One region of the Enterococcus sp. AMC2644 genome, then DNA from elsewhere that is predicted to be linked to it. Evidence: predicted binding sites of a transcription regulator. Region 1 holds the regulator's gene; each other region holds the start of a gene.

The links. The regulator CtsR, encoded in region 1, represses protease genes until heat stress. The targets are predictions, from matches to a motif close to TTGGTCAAAAAAGGTCAAANA.
Region 2: AC4BC5_RS12755 (ATP-dependent Clp protease ATP-binding subunit) is a predicted target of CtsR. The motif match lies at 1,538-1,558, and genes of this name have one in related genera.
Region 3: clpP (ATP-dependent Clp endopeptidase proteolytic subunit ClpP) is a predicted target of CtsR. The motif match lies at 3,953-3,973, and genes of this name have one in related genera.

Annotation. Positions count from the first base shown of each region.
Region 1 covers NZ_CM177095.1:1,328,074-1,339,234, reverse strand. Annotated here, with positions in the region: gene pknB (Stk1 family PASTA domain-containing Ser/Thr kinase) at 1-2,083, shown strand, start outside; gene AC4BC5_RS06520 (CtsR family transcriptional regulator) at 2,209-2,676, shown strand; gene AC4BC5_RS06515 (ATP-dependent Clp protease ATP-binding subunit) at 2,682-5,162, shown strand; gene AC4BC5_RS06510 (LLM class flavin-dependent oxidoreductase) at 5,300-6,352, shown strand; gene AC4BC5_RS06505 (helix-turn-helix domain-containing protein) at 6,687-7,676, opposite strand; gene AC4BC5_RS06500 (NAD(P)/FAD-dependent oxidoreductase) at 8,516-9,523, opposite strand; gene AC4BC5_RS06495 (ABC transporter substrate-binding protein) at 9,537-10,550, opposite strand; gene AC4BC5_RS06490 (ABC transporter ATP-binding protein) at 10,567-11,161, opposite strand, start outside.
Region 2 covers NZ_CM177095.1:2,614,982-2,626,142, reverse strand. Annotated here, with positions in the region: gene ptsP (phosphoenolpyruvate--protein phosphotransferase) at 1-793, opposite strand, end outside; gene AC4BC5_RS12765 (phosphocarrier protein HPr) at 793-1,059, opposite strand; gene ykzS (protein YkzS) at 1,232-1,423, opposite strand; gene AC4BC5_RS12755 (ATP-dependent Clp protease ATP-binding subunit) at 1,633-3,846, shown strand; gene AC4BC5_RS12750 (DUF1827 family protein) at 3,989-4,297, shown strand; gene AC4BC5_RS12745 (hypothetical protein) at 4,376-4,888, opposite strand; gene AC4BC5_RS12740 (WxLIP family cell surface protein) at 5,091-6,161, opposite strand; gene AC4BC5_RS12735 (WxL domain-containing protein) at 6,224-8,743, opposite strand; gene AC4BC5_RS12730 (peptide chain release factor 3) at 9,388-10,968, opposite strand.
Region 3 covers NZ_CM177095.1:744,592-755,752, forward strand. Annotated here, with positions in the region: gene AC4BC5_RS03665 (MerR family transcriptional regulator) at 1-197, opposite strand, end outside; gene hflX (GTPase HflX) at 387-1,619, opposite strand; gene miaA (tRNA (adenosine(37)-N6)-dimethylallyltransferase MiaA) at 1,616-2,539, opposite strand; gene AC4BC5_RS03680 (glycerophosphodiester phosphodiesterase) at 2,536-3,270, opposite strand; gene AC4BC5_RS03685 (hypothetical protein) at 3,366-3,884, opposite strand; gene clpP (ATP-dependent Clp endopeptidase proteolytic subunit ClpP) at 4,066-4,647, shown strand; gene AC4BC5_RS03695 (glycoside hydrolase family 73 protein) at 4,687-6,111, opposite strand; gene AC4BC5_RS03700 (ABC transporter ATP-binding protein) at 6,240-7,997, opposite strand; gene AC4BC5_RS03705 (ABC transporter ATP-binding protein) at 7,994-9,727, opposite strand; gene AC4BC5_RS03710 (DNA-directed RNA polymerase subunit epsilon) at 10,183-10,395, shown strand; gene rnjA (ribonuclease J1) at 10,397-11,161, shown strand, end outside.

The DNA.
Region 1 (11,161 bases):
TTACGACTTTCGAGAGGACACGGATGCTATTCGTCGTTTTCAAAGAGAAGCATTAGCTGCAACCGAACTTGTGCATCCCAATATTGTCTCTGTCTATGATGTTGGTGAAGAAGATAATATGCAATACTTAGTAATGGAATATGTTAGAGGGATGGATTTAAAACGTTATATCCAAACGCGATATCCAATCCCTTATCCAGAGACTATTGATATTATGCAACAAATTCTTTCGGCAGTTGCTTTGGCACATCAACATCGTATTATTCATCGTGATTTAAAACCACAAAATATTTTAATTAATGAAGATGGTGTGGTTAAGATTGCTGATTTTGGAATTGCGATTGCTTTATCAGAGACATCAATTACACAAACCAATACAATGCTTGGTTCCGTTCATTATCTATCACCTGAACAAGCACGTGGTAGTATGGCAACAAATCAATCCGATATTTATGCCATTGGGATTATTTTATATGAGATGTTAACTGGTCGAGTACCCTTTGATGGTGAATCTGCAGTAACGATTGCCTTAAAACATTTTCAAGATGAAATCCCATCTATTCGTATTTACGATAAAGACGTTCCACAATCTCTTGAAAATATTGTCTTAAAAGCAACTGCCAAAGAGCAAAGTGATCGTTATAAAGAAGCCGATGAAATGCGTCAGGATATTGAAACGGCACTTTCTCCAGATCGCTTAAATGAACCATTATGGGAACCACATGCAATGTTAGAAGAAACAAAAATTTTAACACCGATTGCAGAAGATACGCCAATGCCAGATTCCTTCAAAGAGATGCCAACTGCTAAACAAGCCACACCAGAGCCTGAGCTTCAAAAGCCTGTGAAGAAAAAGAAAAAAAGAAAATTGTGGTTGCTTTTACCTATCTTACTCTTTTGTGCACTAGCAGGTTTAGCGTATTATTTAGTATTTGGTGGTGGTCGGAATCAAGTAACGATTCCAGAAGTTGCCGGTCTAACAGAAGCTGCTGCTCGAGAAACTTTGCATGATGCTGGAATTGAGGTTGCCACGGAAACTAAAGAATTTCCGAGTAATGAAATCCCTGAAAATCATGTGGTGAAGACTGATCCCGAAGAAGGGGCGATTATTAAACGTACGAAAGAAGTTCTCCTTTACATTAGTACGGGCAGTAAAAAAGTTGAAATGAAAGATTATGTTGGTCAAAATAAAGACAAAGTTATCGAAGAATTGAAAACACTTGGTTTTGATGAGAGCAAAATAAAAATCGAAGAGGTTTACGATAACGATACACCAGCTAATGAAGTTATGGAGCAAACACCATCAGAAGGGGTAGAGGTGGATCCTCAAGAAGCTGAAGTTGAATTAACGGTTAGTAAAGGGGCAGAACCTGTTATAATGCCCAATTTATACGGTTATGTGGAACGCGATGCTCATGCTGAGTTGACTAACTATGGTTTAGGCAATAATTCAGTAACGATTGTTGAAGAATTTAGTGACATGAGTCCAGGTTTGGTGATTAAACAAACGCCAGCAGCAAACACAGAAATTATTCCTGGAGATACTGAAATTACCTTAACGATTAGTAAAGGCCCAGAAAATATTAAGATGCCTAATTTAATTGGTTATACGGAAGCAGATGCGCGTAGTGAATTGGATACGTATGGTTTAGGAAGTAATTCTGTGCGTATTAGTGAAGTGTATAGTAACAATGATGAGGGAACCATTGTCAAACAATCCCCAAAAGCTGGTTCAGATATTTCGCCAGGGGATACAACGATTACGTTAGAAATTAGTAAGGGTTCCGAAAAAATTGATTTACCAGATGTTTCCGATATGTCTGAGTCAGCTGCAAAATCCTTATTAGAACGTCAAGGCTTCTCTGTATCAACAACAGAAGAATCCAGTGACTCAGTAGAAAAAGGAAAAGTTATCTCAACGAATCCGGAGGCAGGAACATCCGTAGACAAGGGTGAAACAATTCAGCTAATCATTTCTAGAGGACAAGAAGATGGTGATTCTTCTAATTCATCACCAGAAGATAGTGAGACTATATCTTCTGATAACACATCAAATACAGCCACATCAGTAACTGAAGATTAAGATAAAGGATAGAGCGAAGTTTAAACTTTTGCTTTATCCTTTTTCTTTAAAGTCCTTCTTCTTTTCAAACTTCTGAAAATTCGCTATAATTAAGGTCAATATTAGTCAAGGGAGGTCGCGTTTAAATGGGTCATCAAAATACTTCTGATTTAATCGAAGCATATTTGAAGAAGATTCTTGAAGAAAGTGAAATGATAGAAATTCGTCGTGCAGAGATGGCAGATTTATTTAACTGTGTACCTTCGCAAATCAATTATGTCATCAATACTCGTTTTACCATTCAACGAGGTTATGCTGTTGAAAGTAAACGTGGTGGTGGAGGCTATATTCGAATTGAGAAAATTCAAATTGCGAATTATCATCATTTTTTAGAACAAGTAAATCAATTATTTGATAAAACAATTTCTGAAAAAGATGCGGTATCAATTATCCAGAAGTTATATGAAGAAGGTATTCTGTCAAAACGAGAAGGTAATTTATTATTAACAACAATTAGTAAAGCAGTCTTAGGGAAATCAGATGAGGAAAATATAATTCGTGCTTCAATTATGCATGGGATTTTAGAACGATTAAGTTATGAAGATAAGGAGTGAGTGCGATGGATGAACTATTTACACAACGAGCAAAAGCGGTGCTTGCCATTGCTCAAGAAGAAGCAAAATACTTTAAACATCAGTCTGTAGGTTCAGAGCATATTTTATTAGCGTTGATTATCGAGCAAGATGGTATTGCTGGAAAAACATTGCGTGAAATGCGTGTAAATGAAAATGATATTCGGGAAGAAATTGAACATTTGACTGGTTATGGTTCAATGAAGGAATATCCAACAGGTGGCTTTTTACCCTACTCGCCACGAGCAAGACAAATTTTTGCTTATGCAGGCGATGAAGCCAAACGTTTAGGTGCCCAACAAATTGGAACGGAACACTTGCTATTAGGATTGTTACGTGATGAAGAAATTTTAGCTTCACGGATTATGTTGAATTTAGGAATGAGTTTGGCAAAAATGCGTCAATTGTTGAAGAAAAAAATGGGTGTACAATCAAAAAGCAATACAAGTCGTCGACGCCCACAACAACGTCAACAGCCCCAACAAGAAGGAACGCCAACGTTGGATTCATTGGCTCGTGATTTAACGAAATTAGCCCGTGAGCAACGCCTAGATCCTGTTGTTGGACGTAGCAAAGAAGTGAAACGTTTAATTCAAATTTTAAGTCGTCGTACTAAAAATAATCCTGTTTTAGTAGGTGAACCAGGTGTTGGTAAAACAGCCATTGCGGAAGGTTTGGCTCAAAAAATTGTTAATGCTGAAGTGCCAAAAGACATGCAACAAAAGCGTCTGATGATGCTAGACATGGGCGCTTTAGTCGCAGGAACCAAATACCGTGGTGAATTTGAAGATCGCATGAAAAAAATTATTGATGAAATTTATCAAGATGGTCAAATTATTCTCTTTATCGATGAGTTGCATACCTTAATTGGTGCCGGTGGGGCAGAAGGGGCAATTGATGCATCGAACATTTTAAAACCAGCCCTAGCTCGTGGTGAATTACAAACTATTGGAGCAACCACATTAAATGAATATCAAAAATATATTGAAAAAGACTCCGCTCTTGAACGTCGTTTTGCTCGAGTACAAGTTGATGAGCCAACACCAGAAGAAGCCGAAGAAATTCTAAGAGGCTTACGTCCTCGTTATGAAGAACATCATGGTGTTGAAATTACGGATGATGCCTTACATGCAGCTGTTCAACTATCCGTTCGTTACATTAATTCTCGTCAATTACCCGATAAAGCAATTGATTTAATGGATGAATCAGCCGCAAAAGTTCGCTTGGACAAGGCAGATGAAGTATCAGAAGCTGCATTATTACAAGAAGAATTGATGAAATTAGCTGAAGAAAAAGAAGCAGCTATTCGTCAACAAGACTTTGAAACAGCAGCGCGTTTGCGTCAACGTGAAAAAGAAGTTAGTCAAAACTTGGCTGAAGTGACGTTTGTTGAAGTTAAGGAAGCAACAGGGTACGAAAACAGTGTAACAGCAGAAGATGTAGCAGCTGTTGTCTCACAATGGACAGGTGTTCCATTACAACAAATGGAGAAAAAAGAAAGTGAACGTTTGTTAGATTTGGAAAAAATCCTACATCAACGTGTCGTTGGTCAAGATGAAGCAGTACAAGCTGTTTCTCGCTCCATACGTCGTGCACGTAGTGGTTTGAAAGATCCTAATCGTCCAATCGGTTCATTCATGTTCTTAGGCCCAACAGGTGTCGGTAAAACTGAATTAGCGAAGGCATTAGCTGAAGCAATGTTTGGCAGTGAAGACGCACTGATTCGCGTAGATATGTCAGAGTTTATGGAAAAATATAGTACGAGTCGCTTAATTGGTTCGCCTCCAGGTTATGTAGGTTATGATGAAGGTGGACAATTAACTGAAAAAGTTCGTTCTAAACCATATTCTGTTATTTTACTAGATGAAGTTGAGAAAGCTCATCCAGATGTCTTTAATATTTTGTTACAAGTATTAGATGACGGACACTTAACCGATTCTAAAGGCCGTCGTGTTGATTTTAGAAATACCATTTTAATTATGACGTCTAATATTGGAGCAACAGAATTGCGTGAAGAGAAAAATGTGGGCTTTAATGTGGTAGATGCTTCTAAAGACTATACTTCGATGCAAAAACGTATCTTAGAGGCCTTAAAGAAAGCTTATCGACCAGAGTTTTTAAATCGTATTGATGAAACAGTTGTGTTCCGTTCATTAGATAAGAATGAAATTCATGAAATTGTGAAAATCATGAGTCATTCAATTATTAAACGTTTGGCAGAACAAGACATTCAATTGAAAATTACACCCGCTGCATTAGATGTAATTGGGAAAGCTGGTTTTGATCCAGAATACGGCGCTCGTCCAATCCGACGTGCATTACAAAAAGAAGTAGAGGATCGTTTGAGTGAAGCCTTACTTTCTGGGCAAATTCATTTAGGCAACCAAGTAACAATTGGTGCATCTAAAGGAACAATTACATTAAATGTAAAAGAACCAAAAACTGACAAAGTTTTACAACAAGTATAAAAATAGCACTCTCTCATTTTATAGGATGAGAGAGTTTTTTTATGGAATAATAAACTTACATTTAGTAAGCTTATTTGTTGGTTTTCGTTAAAAATTAGGTATAGTTAGAGTAAGACAAAAATAAAGGGGATAATTTTATGATAACGAATGAAAAAACAGTTCTATTTGGTTTAGATACATTTGGTGATGTTGCCTATCATGATGTAACCAAAGAGCCATTAAGCTATGCTGAGTCATTACGAATGATTGTGGAAGAAGGTAAACTAGCAGATCAATTAGGGATAGATGTGATTGCTTTAGGGGAGCATCATCGGAAAGAATACTCAATTTCTAGTCCAGATACAGTACTTGCTGCTTTAGCAGTCACTACGAAAAATATTATTTTGGGAACAGGTGTAACTGTCTTAAGCTCAGACGATCCAGTACGAGTATTTGAACGTTTTGCGACAGTTGATGCATTGTCCAATGGGCGTGCGCAAATTATGTTAGGACGGGGCTCATTTACAGAATCTTTTCCATTGTTTGGGTATGATTTAAATGATTACAATGAATTATTTGAAGAAAAAATCGCTTTATTTAATGAACTGTTAACAGGGGAACCTGTTACTTGGGAAGGACAGCTGACGCAATCATTAAATAATATACAACTATATCCAAAAACAGAAAAACGTTTAGATGTTCAAGTCGGTGTCGGTGGTTCCCCAGACTCGATTATTCGCGCAGCTAAATATGGCTTTCCAGTCATGCTAGCAATTATTGGTGGTGAACCAGCACGTTTCCGTCCGTATATTAATTTATACCAACAAGCAGCAAAACAGTTTGGTCAACCTAATCATCCAGTAGGTATGCACTCACATGGGGTGATTGCTGATACAGACGAAGAAGCTCAAGAGATTGCTTGGCAATACTTGAAAAAATCAATGGACCAAATTGGTTCTGAGCGTGGTTGGGCACCAATGACTCGTGAACGATTTGCGTTTGAAATTTCAGAAGGTTCATATTATGTAGGGAGTCCTGAAACAGTAGCACAAAAAATTGCTCATATGATTCAAACAGTGGGAGTTAGTCGTTTTGACCTAGTTTATGGTGCTGGAGGACAATTACAAAAAGATCGTTTCCGTACTATTCAGTTATATGGTGAAAAAGTTGTTCCAAGAGTCAAAGAATTACTTGGAAAACAGAAAAAGTAGCAACCTAGGCAATATCTTGGTATCTCCGAGGTGTTTACTTCTTTTGAATTATTGGTAAAACAACATTTACATCTTTTTTAGCTGAGAAATATCGGTAAATGATAGGTAGTTACGGAGTGATTACTTAGGATGGGAGTAGGTCGCTATTTTGTTTCGAGAACAAGATAGCGGCTTATTTTATTGAACGTAACTAAAAAATGACCTCTAAATGTTTAGAGGTCAAGTTGTAGAGAAAAGTGAAAGTTAGGATAGTGTTCTTTTTCTACACTAAAATAGTATCATGCTGAATTTCGTTCGTACATTACACGAATTTAATTTTTTTTGTCAAGTTTTTTTATTCTTCTGAAACCATTAACCCGCGTTCTAAAAAGTAATATTTTTCTAAAACACCTTGATACAACATTGGTAATTCAGGATGTTTCGTTAATAAGTCATTGTATTGTGGCAATAACAAACGAAAACTTTGAGTCAAACGTTGGGCTTCTTTTGAAATAGGAATTGGTGGGAAATACAAGGTTCCATTAAATAAAGAGCAACAACAATGTATACGATGAATTTGTTGAAGGACTTCAGTAAAATAAATTGAATCCAGTGTTGTATGCGCATATAGAGCAAAGGAAAGCATTTCGGACATTTCTTTTTTCATCCAGAGCGGTTCTAGACCGATTAATTGGCGCCATAGAAAAGCACTGCCCCGTTCATTCAATTGAAAGGATGGTTGATAATAAGCAGTCATAGGTGGTTGCCAAGTATCTAACCAAAGTGGACGATGGGTACAAAGCTCTTTGTAGCGATACCACCAATCGATTGGTGAAGAGTGAAAAGGCGGATCGGCAATTAATGAGACAAAAAAAGTTAACCAACGAATTTGCATTTCGTCTCCTTTAAGAGCTGGCAAGTGCATAAAAGATAACTGCAGATGGTAATCTTGTAACACCGGCTCTAACTGTCGTACACGGCGCTGAAAGGTGGCTGAGCTGATATGCATTTCTTGTTGTAGCTGAGTTGCAGAGCGATAAGGATGGTATAGGATTTTTAATAACAGCTGAAAAGATTCGCTCCGATGCAATAAGGTACTAAAAAAGAGTGGCGCATGTTCTTTGCCATAGATTCCATGAATCGCATCTTTTTTTATATAAAAGCCAATCCCTGTTGAACGATTATACGGATCTTGTTGCCAATCTTGTAAAGCACGTTTAATAACTCCAGGTTTTTTGTTTAATTGTAACGCTAAAGCTGTTAACGGATACGGATTTTTTTCTTGTAAACAACTAAAAACTTGATAGATTAATTGATCGGGTTTTTCTAACAATAATTTAAACATCTAATCACCTCATTGCAAAAATATCACAAGATACTCTGCAGACAAAAATTCCTTAAAAGCCAAAAACCACTCTTAAGTAGTCAAAACTACTCTTAATCAGTCATAATTTGCTTAATTCGCTACTTTTAGGTCAGAAAAGAAGGAAATTATAGTCAATAAGAGCTAATTTCCCTTATTAAGAGCTAATATTAAGTAGTTAGTTTTTAGCCATTCATTCTATAAATACGAAGATACCGCGGTTTTTTCTTTTTTTCTTAGATTTCATAATGAGTAAAATTTCCTCATAATAAACATGCTAATTCAAAGAAAAAAGCACTTTTGATCGTTTAATCAAAAGTGCTTTTAAAGCTTAATGTGAGACAAAATCGGTTTTTCTTGTCTAGAAAGTGAATATTTTTAGGAAGAAAGTTTTGAAAAAGAGATAAACAACGAGAAAACTAAAAAAGGCCACCAAACCAATCCTAACAAGTAGTATCTTAGCAAATAGGCAACCCTGCACTTTTAATTGCTGTCATAGCATTTACAGATATCGGTATTCTTCTTGAGACAGTATAATAAAAAAATGGAAGTAGCAGCTGTTTATCAGTATTTCAAATGAGAAGTCAATAGAGAGGATAGCTATATTCTTATAAGGTTAGTTCTAAAGAGTACACTATTTTTTTCGGGGGTGTGCCTTGAGTGGAATGCAACAGGAATGATTATAATGATGGAAAAATTATTAAAAAAACAGAATTCGGAACTTTTATTTATCCCCGAATTCTGTTGAGTTACATATAAATTGGCTTATATACGTGATTAAGTTCCAATTAAAGTAATAACTAAAAAATATTTGAATGTTGTTAATCAATTAAGGCTTGATTTAAGTCATCAAATTTTTCATTATGAGAAGAAACCATCCCATGACCATAACTTTCTGGATCAAGGTATTGCTTGATTTGGTTCACGCTGAGTGCAGCTTCTTGAAAGGCACCCGCTAACAAGTAGACTTTCCCTTTTGAAAATTGAATATCGCCAGCTGCAAAACAACCAGGAATATTGGTAATCGTTGGTTCCTCACAAGACAGATAAAAATCTTGTTCACGATGAAATTCAAAGGCAAGCTTATCTAAGAATGAGCTGTCACGATCATGTCCATGTTGCACAAGGAGATGATCAGCACTTAACGTCGCATGGTCGTCTAGCAATAATTCCATGCGTTTGTCGATACCTTGACGGATTGCGCGAATATCACTAGCCAGGATGATTTTTCCACCGTTTTCTTTAAAGGAAGTAACGGAGGCCTCATGTGCTTTGAGTTTTTCACCGCGATAGATAATTGTCACACTATCTGTAAATTTTAAGCATTCATTTGCATAATCGACTGCACCGTCTCCGCCACCAGAAACCACCATATGCGTATCTTTTAAAATACGGTAGTCTGGAAAGGCGTAATAGACATGTTCTTGAACTGCCGTATCAATCGGAGCAGTTAGTTTTTTGGGTGAGACAATTCCGCCACCAATTGCAAATAATACAGTACGACAAGGATGAATCCGACCTTGTTCATCTTCTACATAAAAGACGTTATCTTCTTTAGTAATTTCGACAGCTTTAGAACTTGTATAAAAGTTTGCGTGAAACGTTTGGGCTTGTTGGATTAAGTTGGTACGAACATCAATCCCACGTGTTGCGGGTAGCGCACCAACATCCCAAACGAATTTTTCTGGATAAAAATTGATTTTTCCACCTAACTCATCTTGTGCTTCAAGTACTGTTACAGTCAGATCACGAAGACCTGCATAAAAGGCAGCATACAATCCAGCTGGACCGCCACCAATAATCACCACATCCACTATTGCTTGTGTCATCGAATCCCTCTTTCTATTTTTCACCATACATTTCGTCAATTAGTAATTCCATTCCTGCGAGTGATTGATAGCCGTAACCAAACATGTAGTTATAATCAACAGAATATACTTGTTTGTTTTTGATTGCTTTCATACTTGATAGTTTTTCATTATTTAAAACGGCATCCACCATGTCATTTTTCTTTGTACCAGCTGTCGTTGTCGTCCAATCGGGAACAATTAGCACATCTGGGTCGGTTTCAATTAATGTTTCTAAAGAAACATCACCTTGCACATCACGCAATACATTATCTAAACCAATCATATCGAACATCGAGTTAAAGAAACTTTCGCCATATGCTGGATAAGTAGATATTTCATTTGGGTCAGTCATAAACAAGATGACAAAGCTTTGATCATTACCAACTTCTTTGACACGATCTTTTAAGTGTTGCTCACGTTCTTTTAAGTCGGCTTTAAAACTTTCGGCAGCAGGTTCGACATCAAAGATTTTTCCTAAGTTATCAATGTCATTATAAACAGATTCAAATGTTGCATCTTGGGTAGAAGTTTCTTGAACATAAGTCGGGATACCCATTTCGTTGATTGAGTCAACGGTTCCGTTTCCCCATTCAGCATTATCAAATAAACCACCACGACCAAAAATCAAATCAGGATCAACACTTAATGCCGTTTCTTTATTAATATACCCATCCGATAAATGATTTAACTCATCAAAGTCAGCTTTTACATCAGGGTCATCCATACCAAATACCGCACCCACGCCAGCAATCTGATCTTTTAAACCTAAGTGTAATAATAGTTCTGCTGCAGGGCGAGTATTTGCCAATACACGTTCAGGCGCTTTGTCAAAAACTTGATCTTTTTCAGTCCATTCCATCCCGCCTTCTACTTTTGTAACGTTTTTGATTGTTAATGGATAGTTACTGTCTGTTGAGCTTGTGCTAGCTGTAGTATCGTTTGTGTTGCCACAGCCACTTAAAGTAAAAATAAAGGCTGCTGCTAAAAGAGTTACTGTTTTTTTCATCTAAGTTCCACCTATTCTAAATATAATAATGAAATGCTAAATGTTCTGTAATCGGGTTGCGATAAACAACACAGCGAATCCCGTAAAGTTCTTCAATCAATGCTTCTGTAAAAATTTCTTCTGGTGTACCTGCAGTGATAATTTCCCCATTTTTCATAGCAAAGACATAATCGCAATAAGCCGCCGCCAAATCTAAATCATGCAAAGCAGCTAAAACACCAATATTGAGGTTTTTAACACTTTCCATTAACTCTAATTGATAACGAATATCTAAATGATTCGTTGGTTCATCTAAAATTAAAAATTCCGGTTGCTGTGCCAAAGCACGTGCTAAGATGACGCGTTGTTTTTCACCACCAGAAAGGGAAAGAAAACTCTCATCACGATAATCTGTCAATCCCATTTCGTGTAAAGCTTTTTCAACAATCGCATAATCTTCTTGAGAGTCCGTTTCTAATAAACGCTTATGAGGTGTTCGTCCCAATAAGACCATTTGGAAAACGGTAAAATCAAAACTTAGCTCATTAAATTGTCCTACGACACTAAGTTTTTGTGCAACTTTTTTGGCAGAGGTATGCAATAAATCCATATTGTTATAGACAATTTTTCCT
Region 2 (11,161 bases), 1.3 Mb from region 1:
TAACAGTTTGAGAATTTTTTAGTTTTTCCCATTCTGTTTTTTGAGCAGCGAAAGCTTCACCAGCTTTATGGAATTCTGCCGCTTGTTCATCGGTAGGGTTGACGATAACATCGCCTTCAATACCATTAACAGCGACAATATCACCTGCTTTTACTTTTTCAGTGATATCTTTTGTTCCTACAATTGCTGGAATCTCTAAAGAACGAGCCATAATCGCTGAGTGAGAAGTACGTCCACCAATATTAGTAACGAATGCTTTAACGAAATTACGATCTAATTGCGCAGTATCACTCGGTGTTAAGTCATGTGCAATCACAACAACTTCTTCATTAATCATAGATGGATTAGGTAAAGTTACTTGCAACAAATGTGCTAATACACGTTTCGCAACGTCACGAATGTCCGCAGCGCGCTCTTGCATATATGCATTATCTTCCATTGCTTCAAACATACCAATGTACATGTCTGTAACTTCTTTTAACGCAGATTCAGCATTAACTTTATTGTCTGAAATATTTTGCTTAATTTGACCAACCATTTCTGGATCACTAAGAACCATTAAATGAGCATCAAATACTTGCGCTTCTTTTTCGCCTAAAGCTTGAGCAGCTTTATCGCGAATTTGTTTTAATTCTTCAGTAGATTTAGCTAGTGCATCATCTAGACGAGCTTCTTCAGCAGATGTGTCTTCAACTGTAACTTTTGTAAAAGTTAAGTCAGGTTGAACTAATAGGTATGCCTTCGCAACTGCTACGCCATCACTTGCCGCAATTCCCTTTAGCATTTCAACCATTATTCAGACAATCCTTCCTTTTGCATTGTTTCAACGATAGCAGCGATTGCTTCTTTTTCGTCAGCACCTTCTGCAGTAATTGTAACGTCAGAACCTTGGCCAACGCCTAAAGACATAACGCCCATGATTGATTTAAGGTTAACTGATTTACCTTTGTACTCTAAGTTAACATCAGAGTTAAATTTGCTCGCTGTTTGAACTAATAAAGTTGCTGGACGTGCGTGAATTCCTGTCTCAGCAATTACGTGAAAATCTTTCTTTTCCATATTATCAATCTCCTTTAGTGATATCTAATTTTTTGTGAGGGCTTACTTTTGTCAACTCTTATCTAAATAGATAGAATTTAACCACCCTTTCAATTGTTAAGATTACCATTTTTTTAGTAGTTAGACAACCGTTTTACCAAATAAATCATTAAATACTTATGAAAACTACTTTTTACTCTTCATCCATTTCATAGCGGTAAATTATTTTACCATTTAAACCTGCTTCACCAACAAATGATGTACGGTCTTCTCGATTAATCCAAACTTCACGAAAGGCAAAAAAATCTTCTCTTTCTACTACAATTTCTTCAATCTCTCCTTTTTTTAATTTATCTAGCAAATCAATGTAAGGGTTATTTTCCATAGTCATTCTCCTTTACTTAGTAGTAAATCTTCTACCTTAAAAGTATAATTCTTTTTGACTAAACTGCAAATTCAAATACTTGCACATCATAAAAAAGATTGTATAATAGGATTAAAGGTCAGAGTTGGTCAATCAAATAAACGCCTTCTTTGTCCTTATTTAATTACTCACTACAAGAGACAAAACTATATGAAAGGTCGTGAGACACTATGCTTTGCCAAAATTGTGGAAAAAATGAAGCGACAATTCATTTATATGCAAATGTCGGCGGACAAAGAAAACAAATTGATTATTGTCAAAGTTGTTATCAAAAAATTAAAGGTCAACAAACAACAAATGCGATGCCTCAAGATCCATTTGGCTTTGGTAGTCTAGATGATTTGTTTAGACAAATGTCTCAACAAATGCAACAAGGAACTCCTTCGTATAATCAGACACCTCCTACTCAAGCTGGCGGTAATCAAAATAATTTCAATGGTGGTCAACCACCTGTCAACAATACACCTGGAATTTTGGGTGAATATGGTATTAATATTACTCAACAAGCTCGGGATGGTGAAATTGATCCAGTTGTTGGTCGCGATTCAGAAATCAAACGTGTCATTGAAATTCTAAATCGGCGAACAAAAAATAATCCTGTATTAATTGGTGAACCTGGCGTAGGTAAAACAGCTGTCGTTGAAGGATTAGCACAGAAGATTGTCGATGGTGACGTTCCTCAAAAACTTTTAGATAAAGAAGTCATTCGTTTGGATGTTGCTTCACTAGTTCAAGGAACAGGAATTCGTGGACAGTTTGAAGAACGTGTGCAAAAATTAATTGAAGAAATCAAACAAGCCAAAAATATTATCTTGTTTATTGATGAAGTACATGAAATCGTTGGTGCTGGTAGCGCTGGTGATGGAAATCTTGATGCTGGCAATATTTTGAAACCAGCATTGGCTCGTGGCGAACTACAAATGGTTGGTGCAACTACACTTAGCGAATATCGAATCATCGAAAAAGATGCTGCATTAGAACGTAGAATGCAACCCGTCCGTGTAGATGAACCATCTGTTGAAGAGACCATCACTATTTTAAAAGGGCTACAACCACGTTACGAAGACTACCATCATGTAAAATATACAGATGAAGCGATTCGAGCTGCTGCCGTCCTTTCAAATCGTTACATCCAAGATCGTTTCTTACCTGATAAAGCAATTGACCTCTTAGATGAATCTGGTTCAAAAGAGAATCTAACCATTCAATTTGTGGATCCAAAAGTTATCGATAAAAAGTTATCCGATGCGCAACAGCAAAAACAACAAGCTTCTCAAGAAGAAGATTTTGAAAAAGCAGCTTATTATCGAGATCAAATCAACAAATTGCAAAGTATGAAAGAACGCCAAATTACAGAAGAAGAAACACCTGTAATTGATGAAAAAAATATGGAACAAATTGTTGAAGAGCGTACAGGAATTCCAGTGGGTGAACTAAAAGAAAAAGAACAAGCGCAATTAAAAAACTTAGCAAATGATTTAAAAGCTCACGTGATTGGACAAGACGAAGCAATTGATAAAGTAGCCAAAGCAATTCGTCGGAATCGAATTGGACTAGGTAAGAAAAATCGTCCGATTGGTTCCTTCTTATTCGTAGGTCCAACTGGTGTCGGAAAAACGGAACTTGCCAAACAATTGGCTTATGAAATGTTTGGTTCAGAAGAAGCGATGATTCGTTTTGACATGTCAGAATACATGGAAAAACATAGTATTTCAAAACTAATCGGCTCTCCTCCAGGTTATGTGGGTTATGAAGAAGCAGGTCAACTTACTGAGAAAGTACGTCGTAATCCTTATAGTCTAATTTTATTAGATGAAGTAGAAAAAGCTCATCCAGATGTCTTGCATATGTTCTTGCAAATCTTAGATGATGGACGGTTAACTGATGCACAAGGACGTACAGTCAGCTTTAAAGATACCTTAATCATCATGACAAGCAATGCTGGTTCTGGTAAAGCAGAAGCTAATGTAGGATTTGGTGCTGCTAGAGAAGGAATTACTCGTTCTATCTTAAATCAATTGAATCACTACTTCACACCAGAATTTTTGAATCGTTTTGATGGCATCATTGAATTCAAAGCCTTAAGTAAAGAAAATCTATTGAAAATTGTTGCTTTAATGTTAGATGAAGTAAATAGTATGTTAGAACAACAACATTTACACATTGATGTAACTCCAGAAGTAAAAGAAAAATTAGTAGAATTAGGTTTTGATCCAACAATGGGTGCTCGTCCACTGCGTCGAACTATTCAAGAGCAAATTGAAGATGGCATTGCTGAGTTCTACCTCGATCATCCTACAGAACACTCGTTAGAAGCAACGTTAAATACTGAAGATAAAGTAATCATTGCAACAAAAAATGTGGTAGTTGCTGAAAAAGAATAAAATAGATTTACTATCTAAAAAAAAGTTGGTCAAATATTGTTTTTTGACCAACTTTTTTTACCTTTCTAAGAGATATTACTTTCTATTTCCTTAAAAAAAAAATATAATTATCTTATAGACAAGAGAATGTGAGGTGAGCGATATGAAGTTGGTAAATGTAACAAACAGCCACTCTCGATTAGTCAAACAACAACTCGAGAATACCGATGCTTCATTGGTTAAAGTTTTCACTGCGGGCAATACTACTGTTATTTATACTGAAGCACCGCTCCATAATGAAATTTTAATTGTAAATGGCAAGAGGAGAATTCACTCAGAAGAGGTTGAAGAAATAAAGAAACACTTTTTAGCTAAGATTCCTTCTGAACTGTACTCTGATGAAGATATAACAATTATTGAGGACAATGAGTTTATTGAGATATCTATTCCTAAAGCATTGCCTGTAGAGTAAAGACCAAAAATATCCAAACTATAGAGAGATTGCGAAAAAGCCATCCCCTATAGTTTGGATATTTTTATTTATTCATTCTTATTCGTAAAATCCTTTTAGTTCAGCAATTTCTTTATTATGTTTTTGATACCCTTTCTCTCCTAAAACCATCACAGTAAATTCCAATCGTTCTTTTCTTCGTGGGCTGTTTTCCACAATTTGCTTAGCAATTGCTCTTTCATATCCTTCATATTCTAAATTAGTAATTAATTGATAATAATTAGCAATGTTTTCCTTTGCTAAACGAACCGCCTGAGCTTTTTCCATATTAGACTCTTGCAAATAGCGCTGAAACAACTCATAAATTTCTTTTGAGTGAGTTGCACTATATCTATCCTCTTCGTTCATTTGTTGAAATACTTCTTTATTCCAGTATGAATCTTTGCGGACTTTTTGTGCGACTAGGTCATTCAATTTATAACGCTGAATAAAGGTTTCAATCGCCTCATTAACAATTTTTTCTGCTTCTTCAATGGTATCAATAGATGCAGAATCGATGCCGTTGGAAATTTCTTTGCCATTGAAAACAATAGTTACTTTTAATTGCTCCATTCCTTTGTTCACTCCTTTAATGTTATTTTAGAGTATTCATTACAATGTCGCAATAAATGAAAACAATCCCTCTGAAAATCTTTAAATTAAATTGAAATAAAGTTCTGTTAGTGTTAATAAAACTGAACAAAATTTGAGAATGGAAAATCAAAATAGTTATCTATTCAAATAATAACTAATTTATTGGAAGTCCCCATTCATTTTATTTATCTATTCTTCTATTTCTAAAAAGTAACACAGATAAGACAAGCACCGCTAAAATAAGCAGAACAACAAGACTGATATAAATCCAAGTATAGTCTTTTTCAATAGACACATCTTTTTTATTTAGCTCTTTAGCAATGGTTTCTTCAACTGTAAACGTTTCTTCAAATTGCCAATATTCTCCAAACGAAACGGTTTCTCCGTCAATTTCATGAGTAAATTTCCCATTATCTTCTGGGTTTCCATAGACAAAAACCGACAAGTGATAATCGCCAGCCTGTAGGGTTTCTCCATTTAATGCTGTTGGAAAATAAAAATGAGAATTAGGTGCAATTTGTAAGCCACTTTTTTCTTCATGATACAGAATTTCGGAAGAATTTTTCTTACTAATTTTTGTTTCAATAGCGACTTGGTTAATGTATGTCTTCTGATCATTTTGTAGTAACGCCGAAATAATATTTCGAGCATTGATTTGATCTGGTTTTACCTCTTTTAAATTCAAATTAGGCGTGACTGGGTCAAGTGTTTGTCGCATCAAAAGTGCGACCACGTAAGAATATTCATTTTGAATTGACAAATTTTGCTCATCATCTGTTGAACTTAGTTCAGAATTAATTTCTTTGAAAGTAATTCCTCCTGCTAAAATTCCATCAAAAGAATCGGCAGGCATCTTCACTTCAAAAGAAATAGTTTTTGAGCTTTTAGGATCTAGGATAACTGAATCCGGATAATTGACATAATCGGCAATATCATAGATCAAACTTTCATCTTTCAGTAAATTATTTTCTCCATATTCAACACTAACATTAGAATTAGTCGTTGTACTATTTACAGAAATTCCAACCTCCACTTCTTTATTGGTATCATTCCTTAGTTCCACATCAAGTATTTCTGAAGTGTCTGGAGCTAGTTTTAAATCATAATACGTTTTCTTTTTATCAATTTGACTTTCAGCAGGTTTCGTTGTTACACCAAAATTAAATTGACTAGCCTCTACAGAACTACTTATATGAAAAAATAGCATATAAGAAAAAAGTATCCCTAGTGTTAATTGTTTGATCCACTTCATACATCTATTTCTCCTTTTTCATTAGATAAAAGATGAGAGCAAGCTCTCATCTTTTATTCTTACTAAGTTCCTGGTACATCCATTAATGTCCAGTTCAATTTTGTACGGTACTTATCAGCTACTTTTGTCGTATTCCCAGGAACTTCTAAGGAAATACTTGTTGCTGCAGTTTGCTCATCTCCCCATTTTAGTAGAGAGGTTCCTGCACCATTACCAGTAGCAGCAACCATCACATTAGATAGTTCTCCACTAGCATTTAAAACAATTTTATTTTGTCCTGTTGGCAAGTTAGAAGTTGAATTAGATGTCACTTCTCCATTTCCCAGGGTGATTACTGCCCCAATAAGTTCTTTTCCGTCATCAGTTTTAAATTGACCAGCTTGACTAACTTTTAAAGACCAGCCAGACTCATTTCCACGGTTATCAGTTACTTGAACATAATTCGGTCCAGTTTTCTGATTCCCAACCAATTCGCCATTATCGTTAACTTCAAAAAATTTTTGACTTTGTGCGTAATAAATTTTGTCTTGCGAGCTAATTATTTGTTTGCCAAAATTTAAACTAGAAGCAAAGTCAATGGACAATGGACCGGTTGTTCCCGGCTCAGAATCATCAGGATGATTAGGATCGATTGGTTTAATCGGATTTGTGGGATTACTAGGATCGACTGGAGGTGTAACATCGGTACTAGTAACAAATTCGATAGTTCCTGTTGATTGATAATCATTAGCCCTCTGACTAATTATAACTTTTAAAGAAACATCAAGAGATAGATTACCCAAATTGCTGACACCATCTGGTAGAACGACTGTTCCATGGATAACTTGCGACTCGATAGCTGGGTCATATTCTGAAATATCCCAGTTAATGTTTGCTTTTAAATCATTGTTAAGTTCACTTTTTGAAGTCACAATATCAATTGTTTGAGGGAGTTCCCATGTGGCTGGATCTGATCCTTCAGTAATACTAATTTCTTTTGTTTCTAAAGAAGATAATTGAATAAAATTATTCACGTCAGTAGCTCCTGAAGGAACTGGTTGTTGCGTTACCGTAGGACCATGCGCTTCCAAAATAGTTTTGCCATCTTCATCCGTCGTAAATCGCAACTGATCAATAGCAAATTCTCTTGGATCCGCATGTTCACCATTTAAGTGACGATGATAAACCATATACATTTCCTTCCCGTCTGGAGAAGTTGTAATTCCGTGATGCCCTGTCCCATGGGCAACACTATTTGATTGCATAATCGGGTTGTGTTCATATTTTTCATAAGTCCCTAGTGGATTATCACTGGTTGCATAACCAGACCCATACATTGGACTTGCAAAATGAGCCCCTGAATAAGTGAGATAATAGACACCATCTTTTTTCAACATATACGGACCTTCATTTACGCGAGCCATATCTTGCTCCCAGGCTTGCGACGGAACCAAAAGCTCAGTTAATGTCGTTTCATCAATAGATTTCATGTCGTCATTTAATTTAGCTCCCCAAATAACATTTCCATTGTTAAATCGTACAAAGTAAAGATAATACTGGCCATCATCGTCTTTAAAAACATGGGCATCTATTTCTTTTGTATCCGCATGTATTGGCCCCCATTCTTCTTGTTCAAACGGACCTAATGGGGAATCGCTTACTGCTACACAAAGATGTTCATTGGCCGTATAATACATATAAAATTTCCCATCACGTTCGATAATATCTGGTGCCCAAAAGCCACTTGTTCCCCAATTTTTCTGGTTGGCTGTCATCGCCAATCCTTTATCAGTCCAATTCGTTAAGTCCGTCGAAGTATATACTTTAATACCACCAGCTTCACCAGTCGTCGTTGTCGGATAAAGATAATAAGTTCCCTCATGATATAGCACATCCGGATCCGCTACACCAGGTAAAATAGAATTTGTATAAGTAGCTCCTTCAAAAGCTGCTTCATTATAATTTGATACAGAAGCGCTTTCAAAAGAAACTTTTGCCAAGCGATTTCTCAAACCAATCGAACCTTCTGTGAACTCAGTATCTACCACGTCAATTTTAGGAAAATCATTTTTTTCTTCATTAAAATCAACATAACCCTGAATATGACTACCAGATACTTTCACAGTTAAAGTATAGGTGTGATTATAACTTAACTTCATTTTCTTTTTCGCAATTTCACTCCATGGTGAACCAGTTGTTCTAGATTTACCAAGAATTACTTGTTGTTGGGCAATATCTAACCCAAAATAATAGCCATCATACCCATCCACTCCGTCGCTTGGATTTTGTACTCTAAATAAAATACCACCTTCAGCACTTGAAGTATCCCCATTTACAGGATCTTGATCTGAAATTTTAATCTTTGTTTCATAAGTAAAATTAGTAAGCTTTTGATTGGATAAGACTGCTTTGTTCCCCACGCCTCCATCCACAAAAAAAGAACCGCTTTCATTTGTCCATTTCCCAGAAGGATTTCCTTGATACATATTCCATTCACTAACATCAGTAAAATCTGTATCATAAATAGTATCCGCTTTCAAATCGTTACTTGAAAAAAACAAACAAAACAAAATAGCTCCTAAAATCATTTTTACTTTTCTCATTATTTCCGCCCTTTCATTATTTTTTTGGATATAAATTTCTCTTTTCAACCATTAACTAAATAGTTATTACAGAAATAAGTTACATCCAATACAAAAGTATCATCATTTAAAAACGCTGTCAAAGGAAAGATAGAAAAACAAATTATTTACAACTAAAAAGTTAATGATTTGATATTGACAAAGAAATTCTCAGCAACCGATTAACTATAAGGTAAAAACTACTCGACTATCTACGTAATCTTATTCATTTAATTTTGATATTAAAATATAAAGCTATCTGAATTATTCATGGAAATACAAACCACAGAAACACCTGATAACCGAAAGTCAAAGTAGTTGTCTATCCGACTAAAAATAATTTAAATACGCATATTTACTACTTGATTAAACAATTTTGGATTCTATCTGAAAAAGAGGAGACACTTGTTTCAACATAAAAATTTTTTAAAAGTATGGAGCTGTTCAACGATAGGACGAGGTCTTTTTGTCTATCAAAAGGGGGAAAATAATTTCTTTCAATGCTTGATTTATTAGAAATTTTCATTTATTTTGTTTGGTTCGTGGCTGATTCAGGATAAAAACAAATAAAAGTCCCTGTTCACTAAACATAAACAAGGACTTCTTAAGAGTTTTTCAGTAAAAACTTACATCAGACTCTTCAATTTCACATTCGGATACTTGTCGGCAAACCAGCGCTCTGCAAATTGATTTTCAAACAAGAATAACGGTTGGTCAAAACGATCTTTAGCTAGAATATTTCGACTAGAACTCATGCGTTCATCTAGATCTTCAGGTTCAATCCAACGAGCAATTTTATTACCCATAGGCGTCATTATTACTTCAGAGTTGTATTCATTTAACATACGATGTTGGAAGACTTCAAATTGAAGTTGACCAACGGCACCAATAATGTATTCGTCTGTTAAATACGTCTTATATAATTGAATCGCACCTTCTTGGACCAATTGATAGATACCTTTATGGAATGATTTTTGTTTCATGACATTTTTGGCAGTAACTTTCATAAATAATTCAGGGGTGAACGAAGGTAATTCTTCATAAGCTACTTTCAATTTACCTTCATATAAAGTATCGCCAATTTGATAATTTCCAGTATCATATACCCCAATAATATCACCAGCAACAGCTTCTTGAACATTTTCACGAGCATCCGCCATAAATTGAGTCACATTACTTAATTTCATTTTTTTACCAGTACGCTCTAGAATGATATCCATCCCACGTTCAAATGTTCCTGAACACACTCGAACGAATGCAATTCGATCACGATGAGCAGGGTTCATATTGGCTTGAATTTTAAAGACGAAACCAGAAAATTCTTCTTCATACGGACTAATCATTTGGTCGTCCATTGTTTTATGTGCATATGGTGCTGGTGCAAATTGTAAAAAGGTTTCTAGGAATGTTTGCACACCAAAATTCGTTAAAGCTGAACCAAAGAAGACCGGTGTTTGTTCACCATGAGCAATTTTATCTGTATCAAATTCATCGCCCGCTTCTTTTAGCAATTCAACTTCTTCTAACACTTGCGAATAAATGCTTTTTTCAGTTAATGGATGATTCGTTGGAATTTCACCGTTATCATCTAACGGAATTAGACGTTCGCCGTCATAGTTTTCTGGACGATACAATTCAACTCGGTTATTGTAAATATCGTACAAGCCTTCCATTCCTTTTCCCATACCAATCGGCCAGTTCATTGGATAAGACTCAATATCTAACAAATCTTCTAACTCTTCCAATAATTCTAATGGTTCACGTCCATCACGGTCTAATTTATTAATAAAAGTAAAGATGGGAATTCCCCGACGTTTAACAACTTGAAAAAGTTTTTTCGTTTGTGCTTCAATCCCTTTTGCACTATCAATAACCATTACTGCACTATCTACCGCCATTAATGTACGGTAGGTATCTTCAGAGAAGTCCTCATGTCCAGGAGTGTCTAAAATATTTACCCGTTTGTCCTGGTAATCAAACTGCATAACGGAACTCGTTACGGAAATTCCACGTTGTTTCTCAATTTCCATCCAGTCAGATTTAGCAAAGTTCCCTGTTTTCTTTCCTTTAACAGTACCTGCTTGACGAATGGCTCCGCCAAAAAGTAATAATTGTTCTGTAATAGTTGTTTTACCTGCATCCGGATGGGAGATAATTGCAAAGGTGCGACGGCTGTCTACTTGTTCTTTTAAATTTGGATTATTCATTTTATTTGCACTAATTTCCTTTCACTATCTAGTTAAATATGTTACACATATTCACGAACTTTTTTAGTATACCATGAATTGTCGTATTGAAAAAGAGTCTGCAACCGTAGCTACAAACTCTTTTTCAAACATTTTTATAATTGATTGATGACTTCTTGATAACGTTTCTGATATTGTTTTGCTAATGCTGTCA
Region 3 (11,161 bases), 580 kb from region 1:
GAGAGATAATCTTTAATTTCTAACAAAATATCAATATCATTTAATGAATACATCCGGCGATTTCCTTCGCTTCGTTCTGGATGAATTAAATTTTGTTCTTCGTAGTAACGAATTTGGCGTGCGGTCAAATCAGTTAGTTTCATAACTGTACCAATTGGAAAAACTGACATGGAACGTCGAAGTTCTTTTTCTCGCATAGCGTCTCCCCTCTCTTCTGTTTAATGAATTGCTGTTGAATCTAGAGTAAATATAGCAAGAGACACATCATATGTCAACCCTCTATGTTACATTTTCTTACATAAAAAGTTAATTTTTATAACTAATCTGTAACCTAGACCAAAATAAAAAGTAAACTAAGAAGACGCTTCCTTCTTAGTTTACTTTTATTAATTCATTTGACGAATAGCATAAGAATCAGGCTGAGCAAAACCCTTTAATAAATACGTTTGCGTCTCTTCTTCATAATCTGAGGACAACAGCAACGTTTCTCGTTTCAAACGATTTAACAGTTTCCCTTCATCTTGTTGTAAAGAGAGTGTATAGGGTTCTAAACTTTCCATAATCGCTAATTTAATGGCTTGAATTAATTGTTCTTTGCCTTTGGAACTTTTTGCAGAAATCAAGACATTAGGGAACAAGGTTGGGACAAATTGGTCGTCATCAATTTTGTCCGCTTTGTTATAGACTGTTAACATTGGCAAACTGCCCAACTCCAATTGATTCATCAAGTGTAAAACTGTTTCTTCTTGTTGTTGACGATTATCAGCGCTAGCATCTACAACGTGTAGCAACAAATCCATCCCTTGACTCTCTTCTAAAGTTGAATGAAATGCATCAATTAATTGCGTTGGCAAATCTTGAATAAATCCAACTGTATCTGTAACAGTCACTTCAAACCCTTCTGGTAAGCGCCATTTTTTTGTTAATGGATCTAAAGTGGCAAATAATTGATCTTGTTCATACGTTTGTGCACTTGTCAAAATATTCAAAATAGTCGATTTACCAGCATTTGTATAACCAATTAAGCCAATTTGAAATGTTTGATTATCTTTCCGTTTTTGACGTGTTCGTTCTCGATGAGCCGCAACTTCTTTTAACTCGCGTTTGATAATCGTAATTTTATTACGAATGTGTCGGCGGTCAGTCTCTAACTTGGTTTCACCAGGACCTCTTGTACCAATCCCACCACCTAATCGCGACATATTTTTTCCTTGGCCAATCAAACGAGGCAATAAATAATCTAATTGGGCCAACTCAACTTGTAGTTTTCCTTCTTTGGAACGGGCGCGCATCGCAAAAATATCTAAAATCAACTGGACGCGATCAATTACGGGAACACCTACTGCATCCCCAATCAACTGACTTTGGCGCGGTGTTAACTCATGATTAAAAATAATCAAGTCTGCTTCATGAGCATCAGCTAATTGTGCTAATTCTTCCAATTTGCCTTTCCCTACAAGCGTCTGGCGATCAACTTGCGGACGACGTTGTGTCAAAGAAAAAACGACTTCTCCATCGGCTGTTTTTGTTAGACTTTTTAATTCAGTCATTGATTCCTGAAAATTTTTATAGTTTTCTTCTGTTTCGACACCAACTAAAATAACTCGTTCTACTGTCATTTTTTCACCTCCAACCATTGAGTGATTTTTTTTTCTAATTCCGATAATGTTTCAGGCTGTTGCACCAAATCAATCCAATAAGGTGCTAAGCGATTACGAAACCAAGTTAGCTGACGTTTGGCATAGCGACGAGAATGTAACTTAATCTCTTCAGCTACCTCTTCTAACGTGGCTTGTCCTTGAAAATATGGAAAAAATTCTTTGTAGCCAATTCCTAAAGCTGCTTGTGTTTCAGGGATATCCTTGATTCGTGTGGCTTCTTCTGGTAAACCAGTAGCCATCATTGTATCAACACGCTGATTGATGCGTTGATACAACAAATCACGATCAGTCGTTAATCCAATTAAAAAATAGTCATACAACCGTTGTGGCTCCTCTTTAGGTGCTGCAATACTCTCTCCTGTTGTTTCAAATACTTCAAGAGCTCGGATGACTTTACGTTGATTATTAAAATGAATTTTTTCAGCAGCTAAAGGATCTGTTTCTTTTAGCAACTGCCATAACGCTTCTTTTCCATAATCGTATGCAAATTGTTCATATTTTACACGAATAGCGGGATTTTCATTTTCTTGCTTGCCACCTAATTGAAAGTCATAAAGCAAAGCTTGAATATATAATCCAGTTCCCCCAACCACAATTGGCAATTTACCACGTGTATGGATATCTTCAATCCATGCACGTGCCTCTTTTTGAAACTCCGAAACAGAATAACTTTCCTCTTTATTACGAATATCAATTAAATAATGTGGAATTCCTTCTTTTTCTGCTTCAGTTACTTTAGCTGTACCGATAGTTAGTTCTCGATAGACTTGCATCGAGTCACCACTAATAATTTCTCCGTTGTACTTTTTAGCTAATTCAATGCTTAATGCTGTTTTACCAACAGCAGTCGGGCCAACAATCACTAATACTTTTCTCATTTTTTTCCTCGATAGCTGCGTTTTATATCCATTGCCATTTCAGGAAAATCGGTAAAAATCCCTGTTACTTGGCAATCCATGCAACGTTGTACTTCTTCTTCTGTATTTACGGTCCAAGGTCGAATGGCTAAAGGAAATTCTGAAACTTCTGTAGCATGTGACCATACCCATTCAATATTGGGATGGACTCCCTGAATAAATGATCGCTCAAGCGCTATTGGAGTAATGTCTGATTTATCCATAATAAAATCAATTCGTGTAGTCGGTTCAAGTACATGAATTCTCTCCAATGTATTTATGTTGAAACTGCTATACCAATAAGTGAATGGCCATTGCTGACTTGTCATTAGTTCAGATACTTTTTCTTCAATGCCTGGATAAGTCTCTTTATCTGTTTTTAATTCAATCCCTAAAATTCCACGATAATTCCGAGCAACTAGCAAGTCAACAACTTCTTTTAACGTCGGTACTTTGGTCGAAGAATAGTGCTCACTAAACCAACTGCCAGCATTTAATTTTTTAATATCTGCTAACGTTTTATCAACAATTGCACCTTTTCCATCAGTGGTACGATCGACTGTCTCATCGTGCATGACAATCAGTTGTTGATCTTTTGTTAATTGCACATCTAATTCAATACCATCTGCACCAATTCGTACGGCTTCAGCAAAAGCTGGCAATGTATTTTCAGGTCGTGTGCCACTGCTTCCACGATGGGCAAAAATTTGCATGATTTATTCACTCCAATCAGTCATATTGTAACATGAATAAAGGGAGATGCAAAAAAAGAAGAGAGACCTTTTTATAGGCTAATCTCTTCCTTTTGTTATAAGGTATTTGAGAAATACGTCATTGGTTTATCTGTCATTTTTTGCAACTGGACTTTACGCTCGTAAACCATTTCTTTTAGCTGGTCTGAGAAATTTTCCATTAAGACACGTCCACCTTTAAAAGTATATCCACCTACTTCAACAACTTGTTCTGGTGAAAGAACCACTCTACGTGTGGCAATTTTTTTGAAAAATTCTTCTAAGAAATAATTTGGTAAATAAAAGCTGTTTTGTGCTGCAAATGACTGCAAATAAATATAATCATCTACCGTAATATGACAATCGTCAAATACATCAAAACTGACATATTTATCCATTGTACCAATTCTTTTCTCTAAAATTTCAATGATTTTTTTATTTAATAAAATCAAAATCTCAATCTCTTTCACTTTATGCTCTAATTGTCGACGACGCTCTTCTTTTCGATCGTCATAACGGCTTTGCAAGTTAAAGGCAATCGCTGTAACAATGGCACCTACAATTACACCAGCCATCCCAACGAAAAATACTTCCATGTCTGTTCCTCCTCTAATTTCTTTAGATGAATCTTAACATATTTTCGATTATTTTACTCAAGTTTTTACATTTGACCTTTATTGACCTTGTATGTATAATATCTAATAGATAAAAGTCTTAGGATGTCGCAAGGATACCCAATATTTTATCAAATAGCCAGAATTAAAGGAGGATTTTTAAATGAATTTAATCCCAACAGTTATTGAACAATCATCTCGTGGAGAAAGAGCCTATGATATTTACTCTCGTTTATTAAAAGATCGTATTATCATGTTGAGCGGTCAGGTAACAGACGATCTTGCCAACTCAATCATCTCTCAATTATTATTCTTGGATGCGCAAGACTCAGAAAAAGATATTTATTTATACATCAACTCTCCTGGAGGCAGCGTAACAGCTGGTCTAGCAATTTACGATACAATGAACTTTGTTAAAGCAGATGTTCAAACAATCGTAATGGGAATGGCTGCATCAATGGGAAGTTTCTTGTTAACAGCAGGTGCTAAAGGTAAACGTTTTGCTTTACCAAACGCTGAGATTATGATTCATCAACCATTAGGTGGGGCTCAAGGACAAGCGACTGAAATTGAAATTGCTGCTCGTCATATCTTAAAAACTCGTGAACGTTTAAATAAAATTTTATCTGAACGTACTGGACAACCAATTGAAATAATTGAAAAAGATACTGACCGAGATAATTTTATGTCAGCCGAAGAAGCAAAAGAATATGGTTTAATTGACGAAGTAATGACAAATCGTTAATCATTAAAAGCGCTGGAGCATATTGTTCCAGCGCTTTTTTTAATCATATTTAGTTAAGTCCCAAGTCGTAATTAATTGGTTTAGTTTCGTATGATATTGTGGATCTGTCGCATACTTTCCAGTTAACGATTGGGTAGCCTCTTGATATGTGTTGGCATTTTTTCGCCAGGTTCCTTGATAGAATTTGGCGTTCCAGCTCAATCCATTAGCTAATAATTTTGCATTATCTAAAAGTGAATCAGAGATTGTTGCATATTTTCTAAAAGATGCTGGCAACGTCACACGTACACCATTAATAAATTCATCAGATGGAATATCATATCTCTCAAATTTTCCTTCATCCCCGTTAGAAAATTTGATTCCAAATAAATTATTCGCATCTTTTGATAATTTACTTGCACCAAAACCTGACTCCAATGTGGCTTGCGCAATCATGACAGATGGATATAAACCATATTGATTGGCTAGTTTTTGAGCAGCTGGCGCAATCGCTTTGATAAATGAGGCATTGTCTACCCAAGTAATAGGTTCAGAAGTTTGTGTAGTAGTCATGCGACGTGTATCATCTTTAACGGTCACATTGTTTGCTTTTTTAATAGGTGAAGTCAATGCAGGTAACACACTTGTTCCTGTAATAAAGTGCTTGTCTGTATTTTTAGCGACACTAGCAATTTCTTCCTCCATTGTTCCCCGATCTTCTGCCGGTGAACGAGTAACACTATCTTCAGTTGTTGAATCGGTTGTTTCTGAACGCTCTGTTTCTGCGCTTATTGTCGTAGTGGTCTCTGATACTTGCGTTGTGTCTTTTGTCTCATTTGATGCAATTGTTGCACTTTTCTGCGTTTTATCAGTCGTTGGTTTTTCCTTGATGTCTTCCACTATAGCTGCATCTTTTTGAAAGGATTCTCGAGTACTTGAAACAGTTGCACTTTGTTCTACATAACCCACCCAGTTATCTGCAGTATCGTACATAGACAAATAGATTTCCCCATTCAAATGATGGTACAAACTTTTAACTTTGTACGTTTTTCCAATTAAAAAACTAGTATCGCTAGTAGTCGTCCAATCAAAATCTTCATAGATAGCGGTATTAACAACAACCTCTACATATTGACGCACAATTTTTTCAATTCCTTCTGGACCAACTGCTGGCGTCACTTGTGAAGCATCAATATAGCCGACAAATTCATCTTCATCATATAATCCTAAATACGTCACAATACCTTTTGTTTCAATTTCTTTGACATGAAATGTTTGATTTGTCGCAACTTTAGCTGCACGAATCGTTTTTCCATAATCACTATAAATCACTACATTATTACCAGTTATACTCACATATTCATAGCCTGACTCATCAGCATATACCCACTTACTTTCTACACATGATGGAATAATCCGCTCAGTAAAAAAGAAAAAAGTTCCCATAGCCATAACTACACCTAATTTCAACACACATTTTTTCACTTTTGTAACCCTTCCCCTGCTCAATCTCTTCCTTACTTTACAGGAAATGATTGTAAAAAGAAACTCCCTTTCGAGAATTATTTACAAACAAAAAAAACCTAGCACCTACGAGATGCTAAGTTCCTTGTTTATTCAGCTTCTTCTGAAAATTGACTATTATATAAGTTTGCGTAAAATCCGCCTTGTGCTAATAACGTTTCATGGTTTCCTTGTTCAATGATTGAACCTTGATCCATCACTAAAATTAAGTCAGCATCACGAATCGTAGACAAACGATGAGCAATGACGAAACTGGTTCGACCTTCCATTACTTTATCCATTGCCTTTTGAATTAAGGCTTCAAGACGTGTATCAACCGAACTAGTAGCCTCATCTAAAATTAAAATTTTCGGATCAGAAATAACCGCTCGAGCAATCGTCATTAATTGTTTTTGACCTAAGGAAATATTATCGCCCTCAGCATTGATCACCATGTCATATCCTTCTGGCATAGTACGGATAAAATGATCGACATTTGCTGTTTTAGCCGCATCAACCACTTCATAATCGGTCGCATCTAATTTACCAAAGCGAATATTATCGGAAATTGTTCCTTCATATAACCAAGCATCTTGTAATACCATACCGAAAAGTGAACGAACGTCACTCCGAGACATTTTTTTCGTATCAATCCCATCAATTTTAATCGATCCAGCATTTACATCATAAAAACGCATCAATAGATTGATTAACGTTGTTTTTCCAGCGCCTGTAGGTCCAACAACTGCAACGGTTTGTCCTGCTTTAACTGAAAAATTCAAATCTTCAATTAATGGCTTTTTCGGAGAATAGGCAAAATCAACATGCTCAAAGGTTACATTACCTTCAATTTTTTCAGGAAGTGGTATATCGGTTTTATTAACTGGTTCTTCTGATTCATCCAAAATTTCAAAGACACGAGTGGAGGCTGCCGAAGCACTTTGAAGCAAAGCAGACAACTGGGTAATATTCCCCATTGGTTGGCTAATTTGCCAGATATATTGGATAAAGGCTTGCAGTTGCCCTACCACAATTACCCCACTCATCACGTAAAAACTTCCCAAAACAGCAATGATAATATACGTTAAATATGCTGTTAACTGAACTAAGGGCATCATTAAACCAGAAATAAATGACGCTTTAAATCCATATTTTTTCAATTGATGGTTTACTTTTTTAAAATCTTCTAACGTTTCTTTTTCGCGTCCATATACTTTTAATACACTAAAACCAGTCATGTTTTCTTGTACATAACCATTCATGTTTCCTAATGCATTTTGCATACTATCAAAATAGCGTTGTGATTTTGATACAATATAACGCGAGATGAATAATGATGCTGGAATCATAATAATCGCGAGTAATGCCATATATGTGTTGATATAAAACATCATGATTACCGCCATAATAATACTTAAAAGAGCGTTAACCATCCCAATTAAGGCTTGTTGCATCGCACCACTAACCACATCGACATCGTTTGTTACCCGTGATAAAACATTTCCTTGTTGATGCGTATCAAAGTATGAAACAGGCAAGCGATTAATTTTTTCGTCAATATCTCGACGTAAGTCTTTCATAGCAGACTGCACCACATTCGTAATCAACAAACCTGCTAACAATTGAGAAATTGTATACCCGATTCCGACTAAAATCAACCAAATTAACGTCTTCCAAATATAATCGAAATTCAATGAATCGCCATTAGCAACATTTCGAGCAATTTCAGTCATTGGTAAACCAGTCACATAAGGCATTGCTGCATTAAAACCAACTGTTGCAACTGTAAAAAATAAAACAAGAATAAAACCAACTTTATATGGTTTGATATAGTAACCTAAACGTTTCAAGGAAGCAAAAGATTTCATTTGGCTAATTCCTCCTCTGATAGTTGCGAAGCTGCGATATCATAATAAATCGAACAGTTTTCTAACAACTCTTTGTGTGTTCCCATGCCCACAACATCACCTTCGTTTAAAACAATGATTTTATCAGCATGCATAATTGTTCCAACACGTTGTGCAACAATCAATGTTGTAGATTCCGTTGTTTCTTTGCGTAGACGTTCACGCAATTTAGCATCCGTTGCATAGTCAAGTGCTGAAAAACTGTCATCAAAAATAAAAATTTCTGGACGACGGATAATCGCACGAGCAATTGCTAGACGTTGTTTTTGTCCACCTGAAAAATTAGAACCTCCTTCAGAAATTGGTGTATCATATCCTTCTGACAAACGGGAAATAAATTCTGTTGCTTGAGCGATTTCAACTGCTCGATTCATTTCTTCCACTGTCGCATCTTCTTTACCATAACGTAGGTTGTCAGCAATTGTTCCAGAAAACAGCAATGCTTTTTGTGGAATATAACCAATTTTCTGACGTAAGGCGGCTAAGTTATATTTGCGAACATCTACACCATCAATTAAGACTTCCCCTTGACTCACATCATAAAATCGAGGAATCAACTGAATCAATGTTGATTTCCCACTTCCAGTACTTCCGATAAAAGCTACTGTTTCACCTGGTTGGGCTGTAAAGTTAATGTTACGAATAACTGGTGTTTGCGATGGACCTGGGTAGGCAAAAGTAACATTTTTAAATTCGATATAACCTTTTGTTGCTGTTTCCTTTATGCCATCAGTTTCTTCCTGAATAATCGGTTCAACATCAAAGGCTTCTTGAATACGATTGGCAGAAACGGCTGCTCGTGGATACATCATAAATACAGTTGCAAATAACATAAAGGAGAATAACGCATGGAAAATATATTCAATAAATGCAATTAAATCCCCCACTTGTAATTGTCCTGCTTCAATTTGTAAACTACCACTCCAAATAATTAAAACCATTACAATATTAAACAAAAAGAAAAAGGCAGGTTGTGCGACTGCCATCAAACGAAACAAACTCTTAGAACTTGATGTATAGGCATCATTGACTTTCTCAAAACGGTCCTCTTCAAATTTCTCGTTAACAAACGCACGAATAACACGCAAACCTGATAAATTTTCTCGTAAGATACCATTAATACGGTCTAGATTTTTTTGCTGTTTTGTTGACAATGGTTCAGAAATTCGTGCAATCAGTATCACACCAATTAAAAGAAATGGTAATGCTCCTAACACATACCAACCTAAGCTACGACTGGTACGCAAAACCATATACAAACTCATCCCAAACATCATCGGTGTCATAAAACCCATACGCAAAATATTTTGCATAAACAGCATAATTTGATACGCATCATTCGTTACCCGAGTAATTAAGGATGACACACCAATTTGCTCGTATTCGTTATGTGAATAGCTTTGAATTTTTTCAAATAAGTCGTCACGAATATCCGCTGTCATATTCGTTGTAATCCGTGTCGTAAAATATCCTAGAAAAATATTCATAATAATTCCCACAATGACAATTCCAATCATCGCAAGTCCGATTTTTTTCACATAATCAAAATCGTTATTAGCAATCCCAACGTCAATCATGCGAGCTAAAAGAGTCGGCAAACCAAGCTCTATTAAAATAAATCCAAATACACAGATGAAATTCATAAGCAATAACTTTTTATTTTTCATCGTGTAACGTAACATTAACCTCAAAATAATTCCCTCCTTAAAATATACCGTTACTTTAAATATAGCACACTCTATTTTTTAAAAAAACTTTGACGTAAAAACTTTCAGTAAAATCCGCTGCCTTTTCATCATCCTTTAATTTTCGATATTTTTATTTTCAAAAAAACTTGTCGAACAATTCAGTCTGCAACCATTTTCAACTCGCTTACTTTCTATACTTATTCGAAGTTGTGTGATAAACTAGGAGAAAAGATCGTACCAACGATAGCATCGGTTGAATTTTTATGTCATACATTCGGAAAGCAAAGACGAGGCTTTCTCTTTTTTTCTCACATTATGTCTGAAAAAAGCATCTTATTTCAAAAGAGTTTCTTTTGCATGCAGGTCTTCTTTTAAGAAGTCCGCGAGTTTGTTGCGCGTAAGAATTCAAGCGTCAAAATAATAACAAACTGCTCTAAGCAGATAAAGGAGATAAACACATGATTTATAAAGTTTTTTATCAAGAAACAAAAGAACGTAACCCAAAAAGAGAACAAACACACGTGTTATATATCGAAGCTGACAGCGCCGTAGATGCACGCCAACTAGTTGAAGACAATACCCCATACAATATCGAACTTGTCTACGAATTAGATGGAAATCACTTAGATTACGAAAAAGAGAATGCTGATTTCCAACTAACGGAGTTTTAAGATGAAAGTATCTCTTAAAAACAATGAGACCGGCGTTTTCGGTATTGGAGGATTAGGAGAAATCGGAAAAAACTGTTATGGGGTGCAATTTCAAGACGAGATTATCTTGATTGATGCGGGAATTAAATTCCCCGAAGATGAGCTCCTTGGAATTGACTACGTGATTTCTGATTACAGCTATATCGTCCAAAACTTGCAAAAAGTCAAAGGATTAATCGTCACACATGGACATGAAGACCATATTGGCGGTATTCCTTACCTGTTAAGACAAGCAAATATTCCTATTTATGCAGGACCATTAGCTTTGGCACTAATTACCAACAAACTAGACGAACATGGCCTATTACGTGATGCAGTCTTGCATGAAATTCATGAAGATACAGTTATTCGTTTTAGAAAAACCTCTGTGAGTTTCTTCCGTACAACTCATAGTATTCCCGATGCGTTAGGTGTAGTTGTTAAAACACCTTGTGGTAATATCGTCGCAACTGGGGATTTCAAATTTGATTTTACGCCAGTTGGTGAGCCTGCAAACTTGCATAAAATGGCAAAAATTGGTGAAGAAGGCGTTCTATGTTTACTATCTGATAGTACAAATGCTGAAATTCCAACTTTCACTAAATCAGAGAAAACCATTGGTGCTTCAATTATCAAAATTTTCGAGAAGATTGAAGGACGTATTATCTTTGCCAGTTTTGCTTCTAATATTTTCCGTTTACAACAAGCAGCTGATGCCGCTGTAGCAACTGGAAGAAAAATTGCTGTC